3 regions of the Vogesella facilis genome follow, and region 3 is predicted to be linked to each of the others. Evidence: riboswitches for the same ligand, from Rfam matches in the RefSeq annotation. Region 3 holds a riboswitch; each other region holds the start of a gene.
What was found. Region 3 has a riboswitch for glycine ahead of gcvT (glycine cleavage system aminomethyltransferase GcvT). Riboswitches for the same ligand answer to the same signal wherever they lie in the genome.

Region 1 (2,261 bases), on a different contig from region 3:
GTACGCTGATTCGTCTGAGGTATGGCCTCCCTTCTGGCGCACCGTGTGGTGCGCTTTTTTTATTGGCGCCATCGGCAGGACAAAAAAAACGGCCCGCCAGTTGCGAGCCGTTTTTTCATATCCGAATATTTCAGCAGATGACTGCCAGATCTTCCTTCGACAGCCAGTCGCTGCCACCACGCGGCCAGGCCACCAGCACGCCGCGCGCCTTGTCGTAGGCCACCACGGTGCCGTCGAACTTCTTCACATAGCCATGCGGGGCGTAATTCACGCGCAGACCGGCTTCCAGTTGAGTGTTGTTGTTACGCAGCAGTGCCAGCAGGCTAGAGATAATGTATTTCATTTCAGCTTCCAATATGTTTTCAGTCATCAAACTATGCCGGAATTGTAGCGCCATCTTGTGCAATGCAACATCAAGATTGCGACATCAATGTTCGATACTGATCATATAAATGTATCTTTACGAATCCATTACAGTCGATAACGAAAACACCTCGCCGCCACACCATCGCCAGCGCCCGCCTCCCGCCGGCCAGGCAAACTGTCGCAAAAAAGCCGCATTTCTCATAAAAATCAAAATATTAGAATCGGCCACCCATGCTGCCGGCCGCCGCCGCCGCATTGCCATAGCCGACCGCTTTCATGCCATGACCGACGCAAATAGTGTGCTTTTCGCCGCCGCTGCGCGCCACGCCGCCACCGCGCTGCCGGGCGGTAAAAAAGCCACCGCCGGCATGCATTGACGCCCTTCCGGGTGCTCTCTAGATTGACTGACAGCCATGTCAGGCAGACAGGAGAGATCGCCCGGGTACGCACCCAGCGGCGGCGCCGAAGGGGAATCGCCCCGAAAACTCTCAGGCAAAAGAACTGTCCTGCCCAGGCTCTCTGGAGAGCAGATGCGCGCCCGCGCATCTCGCCGAAGGCAGCACGGCGCGTCAGCAGCACCACGCGCCCAATCTCTCAGGCACACGGACAGAGGGGGCAAACACGGTCGCCAGCGACCACCCACCCCGTTTATCGGGCTTGCGGCCAACGTTGGCCGCAGCCCACCCGTTTGGAGAGCGCCATGTTTACCCAGGATATGCAGATTGCCGGCTTCGACGACGCCCTGTGGGCCGCCATGCAGGCCGAAGACCAACGCCAGCAGGACCACATTGAGCTGATCGCCTCCGAGAACTACACCAGCCCGCGCGTGATGCAGGCCCAGGGCAGCCAGCTCACCAACAAGTATGCCGAGGGCTACCCCGGCAAGCGCTACTACGGCGGCTGCGAACATGTGGACGTAGTGGAGCAGCTGGCCATCGATCGCGCCAAGCAGCTGTTCGGCGCCGACTACGCCAACGTGCAGCCGCACTCCGGCAGCCAGGCCAACGCCGCCGTCTACATGGCGCTGCTGGAGCCGCACGACACCGTGCTCGGCATGAGCCTGGCCCACGGTGGCCACCTCACCCACGGCGCCAAGGTCAATTTCTCCGGCAAGATCTACCACGCGGTGCAGTACGGCCTGAACCCGGAAACCGGCGAGATCGACTACGACGAAGTGCAGCGCATGGCCAATGAATACCAGCCGAAGATGATCGTGGCCGGTTTCTCCGCCTACTCGCTGATCGTCGACTGGAAACGCATGCGCGAGATCGCCGACAGCATCGGCGCCTACCTGTTCGTGGACATGGCGCACGTGGCCGGCCTGGTGGCGGCCGGGCTGTACCCGAACCCGATTCCGCACGCCCACGTGGTGACCACCACCACCCACAAGACCCTGCGCGGCCCGCGCGGCGGCCTGATTCTGGCTGCAGCCAACCCGGAGCTGGAGAAGAAACTGAATTCGGTGGTGTTCCCCGGCATCCAGGGCGGCCCGCTGATGCACGTGATCGCCGCCAAGGCGGTGGCGTTCCAGGAGGCGCTGCAGCCGGAGTTCGTCGACTATCAAAAACAGGTGCTGACCAACGCTCGCGCCATGGTGGCGGTGTTCCAGGAGCGCGGCTACAGCATCGTGTCCGGCAAGACCGACGACCACCTGTTCCTGCTAAGCCTGATCGACAAGGGCCTGACCGGCAAGGCGGCCGACGCCGCGCTGGGCGCCGCCCACATCACCGTGAACAAGAACGCAGTGCCGAACGACCCGCAAAGCCCGTTCGTGACCAGCGGCATCCGCATCGGCACCCCGGCCATCACCAGCCGCGGTTTCAAGGAAACCGAAGCCCGCCAGGTGGCGCACTGGGTGTGCGACATCCTCGACGATATCGACAACCCGGCAGTCA
Region 2 (2,261 bases), on a different contig from region 3:
ACGGCTGGTGATGGCCGGGGTGCCGATGCGGATGCCGCTGGTCACGAACGGGCTTTGCGGATCGTTCGGCACCGCGTTCTTGTTCACTGTGATGTGGGCGGCGCCCAGCGCGGCATCGGCCGCCTTGCCGGTGAGGCCCTTGTCGATCAGGCTCAGCAGGAACAGGTGGTCGTCGGTCTTGCCGGACACGATGCTGTAGCCGCGGTCCTGGAACACCTTCACCATGGCGCGGGCGTTGGCCAGCACCTGCTTCTGGTAGTCGACGAACTCCGGCTGCAGCGCTTCCTGGAATGCCACTGCCTTGGCGGCGATCACGTGCATCAGCGGGCCGCCCTGGATGCCGGGGAATACCACCGAGTTCAGCTTCTTCTCCAGCTCCGGGTTGGCCGCCGCCAGGATCAGGCCGCCACGCGGGCCGCGCAGGGTCTTGTGGGTGGTGGTGGTCACCACGTGGGCGTGCGGAATCGGGTTCGGGTACAGCCCGGCCGCCACCAGGCCGGCCACATGGGCCATGTCCACGAACAAATAGGCGCCGATGCTGTCGGCGATCTCGCTCATGCGTTTCCAGTCGACGATCAGCGAGTAGGCGGAGAAGCCGGCCACGATCATCTTCGGCTGGTATTCGTTGGCCATGCGCTGCACTTCGTCGTAGTCGATCTCGCCGGTTTCCGGGTTCAGGCCGTACTGCACCGCGTGGTAGATCTTGCCGGAGAAGTTGACCTTGGCGCCGTGGGTGAGGTGGCCGCCGTGGGCCAGGCTCATGCCGAGCACGGTGTCGTGCGGCTCCAAGAGCGCCATGTACACCGCAGCATTGGCCTGGCTGCCGGAATGCGGCTGCACGTTGGCGTAGTCGGCGCCGAACAGCTGCTTGGCGCGGTCGATGGCCAGTTGCTCCACCACGTCCACGTGTTCGCAGCCGCCGTAGTAGCGCTTGCCGGGGTAGCCCTCTGCATATTTGTTGGTGAGCTGGCTGCCCTGGGCCTGCATCACGCGCGGGCTGGTGTAGTTCTCGGAGGCGATCAGCTCGATGTGGTCCTGCTGGCGTTGGTCTTCGGCCTGCATGGCGGCCCACAGGGCGTCGTCGAAACCGGCAATCTGCATATCCTGGGTAAACATCGCGTATCTCCTGGTCGCCGGCGCAGGCGGCAAAAGGTTGGCCGCACCGCGCCTTGAATAAAACGGGCGGTGACGGGCGGACGGTCTGCTGGATGCGGCAGACAGATGGATGGGCGTCCGCCCGGTATCACCGGACGATGCCCCCTCTGTCCCTTTGCCTGAGAGATTGCGGCGCAGTGTGCACTGGCCATGCTGCCTTCGGCGAGGCCGCGCGGTTGCGGGCCTACTCTCCAGAGTGCCTGACCAGTGCAGTTCTTTTGCCTGAGAGTTTCTGGGGCGATTCCCCTTCGGCGCTGCCGCTGGACGCTTGTCCGGGCAGTCTCTCCTGCGCTGGTGGCGGCCAACCTTGCAATCGGCCGCGTGGCTTGGCGCAATCTAGAGAAGCTGGCCGAGGCTGTCAACGCATGTCGGACAGTATTCGATGTGCAGCTGCAGCAAGTTGTGTGGCTGCAGACGCAAAACGCCCCGCCGGGCGTTTGCGGTACCGGCGGGGCGGGGGATGCTGCGTCGCGTCAGACGCTGGCGGCGGTAAAGCGGCGGCGGTGATGCTGCGGCGTTTCGGCCTCGTCGACGATGGCCACCGCCAGATCGGCCACGCTGATGCCGGCCGGGGCGTCGCCGGCCATCAGCAGCTGGTCGCCGCCCAGCCGGTACTGGCCGCTGCGCTCGCCCGGCGCCAGCAGCGCGGGCGGCGACACGAAGGCCCAGTCCAGCTGCTGCTCGTCCTGCAGCTGCAGCAGCGCCTGGCGCGCGCCTTCGGCGCCTTCCTTGTATTCGGCGGGAAAGTGCGGGGTGTCGATCAGTTGCAGACCGGGCGCCACGTACAGGCTGCCGGCGCCGCCCACCTCGATGAAGCGCGCCACGCCGGCGGCCTTGACCCCGGCCACGATGGCGGCATGGCCCTGCAGGAACAGCTGGCGGATGTCGGCCTTGTCCCAGCCGGGGTTGAAGGCGCTGATCACCACGTCGTGGCCGGCCACGGCTGCGGCGATGCTGTCGGCGTCATAGGCATTGGCCGCCAGCACGGCAAGGTTGGCCGCAGCGCTAATGCGCTCAGGGCGGCTGACAATGGCGCTGACTTGATGGCCGCGGGCCAGGGCTTCCTGCTGGATGGCGCTGCCGACAAAGCCGCTGGCGCCGATAAG
Region 3 (2,261 bases):
GGCGGCCGGTACGCGGGCGATGGCGATGGAATGCTTCAGCGTCGGCGAGAAGGTGCCGCTGGTGATGATGCCTTCGGCACCGTCCACCACCACTTTCAGGCCTTCGCGCAGCACGCCGCGGCCTTCCAGCACCAGGCCGACCTGCTTCATGGCCACGCCGGCGGCCTTCTGCGCCTGCAGTGCCTGGCGGCCGATGAAGTCGCGCTCTTCCGGGTTCCAGGCGATGGTCCAGCCCATGCCGGCTTCCAGCGGCGACACGGTTTCGTCCATGTCGTGGCCGTACAGGTTCATGCCGGCTTCCAGGCGCAGGGTGTCGCGGGCACCCAGGCCGATCGGCGCTACGCCGGCAGCTTGCAGCTGGTTGAAGAAGGTGATGGCTTCGGCAGCGGGAATCATGATTTCCAGGCCGTCTTCACCGGTGTAGCCGGTGCGGGCGACGAACCAGTCGCCGAACGGCAGCCCCTGGAACACTTTCAGGCCCTGGATGGCTTCGGCCCAGTCCGGCTTAACCGCACAGACTTTGGCGATGGCTTGCGGACCTTGCACCGCCAGCATGGCCAGGTCGCGGCGCACGTTCAGTGCCACGTCGAAACCGGCGGACTGCTTGTCCATCCATGCCAGGTCTTTTTCGGTGGTACCGGCGTTGATCACCATGCGGTAACCGTTGGCCGCCAGGTACACGATCAGGTCGTCCACCACGCCGCCTTGCTCGTTGAGCATGCCGGAGTACAGTGCCTTGCCTTCGAAGCCCAGTTTGGACACGTCGTTGGCGATCAGCTTTTGCAGCCAGCCTTTGGCGTCGCTGCCGGTGATGTCCACCACGGTCATGTGGGACACATCGAACATGCCGGCGTCACTACGCACGACTTCATGTTCTTTCAGCTGCGAGCCGTAATGGATGGGCATTTCCCAGCCGGCAAAGTCGACCATCTTTGCATTGGCGGCGATGTGCGCATCAAACAGGGGGGTACGTTTCGGGGCCGTCATGGGCAAGTCCTCGGAGTGAGTTTTTCCGCTAGCTCACACCCCTCTGTCCCTGCACCTGAGATTTTCCGGCATTGCGCCGTTAGCCCCTTCGGTGGGCGCGATATGCGCCGCTCTCCAGATTCTACGGACCTTGCGATCCGATTCTTGCAGTCCTTTTGCCTGAGCGATTGCGGGTGCACTTGCGCCTTCGGCGGCAGCCCTGCGGCTGCACTCTCCTGCGGAATGCGGCGATTATCGTCGCCCCCCGCCGGCTTGGCAAGTCGGGTTTTGTCCATTTTTCAGGCACTTGCGGCAAGTCCTTGCCTGCCGGGCGTGATATTTCGCTTTGCGGCCAACCGCTTAGCGTGCCAGCCACGGCTGACGCGGTGGCTGGTAGCGCAACAACTCAGGTAATGGTCACCGGCCCGGCCGGCACCCGCGACAGCGACCACTGGCCGTGCGCCCACTGCCACAGCTCGGCCAGGCTACCCGCCTCGGCCGGCGCGGCGTGGCCGAGGCGCAGCAGCGCCAGCCGCAGTTCCTGCGCCGCCAGCGCCGGGGTAATCGCCGGCGCCAGCGTCTGCTTGGAGAGTTTCTCGCCGGCGGCATTCACCATCAGCGGCAGGTGGCAGTGGCTGACCGCCGCGCCGCCCAGGCATTGCCGCAGCCACAGCTGACGCGGCGTAGACACCAGCAGATCGGCGCCGCGCACGATGTCGCTGATGCCCTGCTCGATGTCGTCCACCACCACCGCCAGCTGGTAGGCCCAGAAGCCGTCGGCGCGCAGCAGCACGAAGTCGCCGATGTCGCGCTGCAATTGCTGCGCGTAGTGGCCTTGCAGGCGATCGTCGAAGCCCAGCACGGCGTCCGGCACCCGCAGCCGCCAGGCGCGCGGCGTGCGCCCCGGCGCCACGCCGTGGCGGCAGCTGCCGGGGTAGACCATGCCGTCGACACCACGTTGGCCATGTTCCGCGATTTCCTTGCGCGTGCAGCCGCAGCCGTAGGCATCGCCCTGGGCGATCAGCTGCGCCAGCGCCGCGCGGTACAGTGCGTGGCGCTGGCTCTGGTACACCACTTCGCCGTCCCACTCGAAGCCGAACGCCTGCAGCGTGCACAGGATGTTGGCCGCAGCCCCCGGCATTTCGCGCGGCGGATCCAGGTCTTCCATGCGCAGCAACCATTGTCCGCCGCGGCTGCGGGCCTCGAGGTAACTGCCGACCGCCGTGGTCAGCGAGCCGGCATGCAGCAGGCCGGTGGGGCTGGGAGCGAAACGGCCGCGATAATCAGGATTCTGG

Region 1: it holds a riboswitch for glycine, as region 3 does, so the genes downstream of both, glyA (serine hydroxymethyltransferase) here and gcvT (glycine cleavage system aminomethyltransferase GcvT) in region 3, are expected to answer to the same signal.
Region 2: it holds a riboswitch for glycine, as region 3 does, so the genes downstream of both, glyA (serine hydroxymethyltransferase) here and gcvT (glycine cleavage system aminomethyltransferase GcvT) in region 3, are expected to answer to the same signal.

What each region holds. Positions count from the first base shown of each region.
Region 1 covers NZ_JBHRXN010000009.1:25,076-27,336, reverse strand. Annotated here, with positions in the region: gene betA (choline dehydrogenase) at 1-9, shown strand, start outside; gene ACFOLG_RS02975 (hypothetical protein) at 131-343, opposite strand; gene ACFOLG_RS02970 (hypothetical protein) at 453-743, shown strand; glycine riboswitch at 782-880, shown strand; glycine riboswitch at 882-980, shown strand; gene glyA (serine hydroxymethyltransferase) at 1,067-2,261, shown strand, end outside.
Region 2 covers NZ_JBHRXN010000026.1:7,437-9,697, forward strand. Annotated here, with positions in the region: gene glyA (serine hydroxymethyltransferase) at 1-1,116, opposite strand, end outside; glycine riboswitch at 1,259-1,354, opposite strand; glycine riboswitch at 1,356-1,454, opposite strand; gene ACFOLG_RS09030 (NAD(P)-dependent oxidoreductase) at 1,629-2,261, opposite strand, start outside.
Region 3 covers NZ_JBHRXN010000036.1:448,487-450,747, forward strand. Annotated here, with positions in the region: gene gcvT (glycine cleavage system aminomethyltransferase GcvT) at 1-987, opposite strand, end outside; glycine riboswitch at 1,021-1,115, opposite strand; glycine riboswitch at 1,125-1,215, opposite strand; gene gluQRS (tRNA glutamyl-Q(34) synthetase GluQRS) at 1,373-2,261, opposite strand, start outside.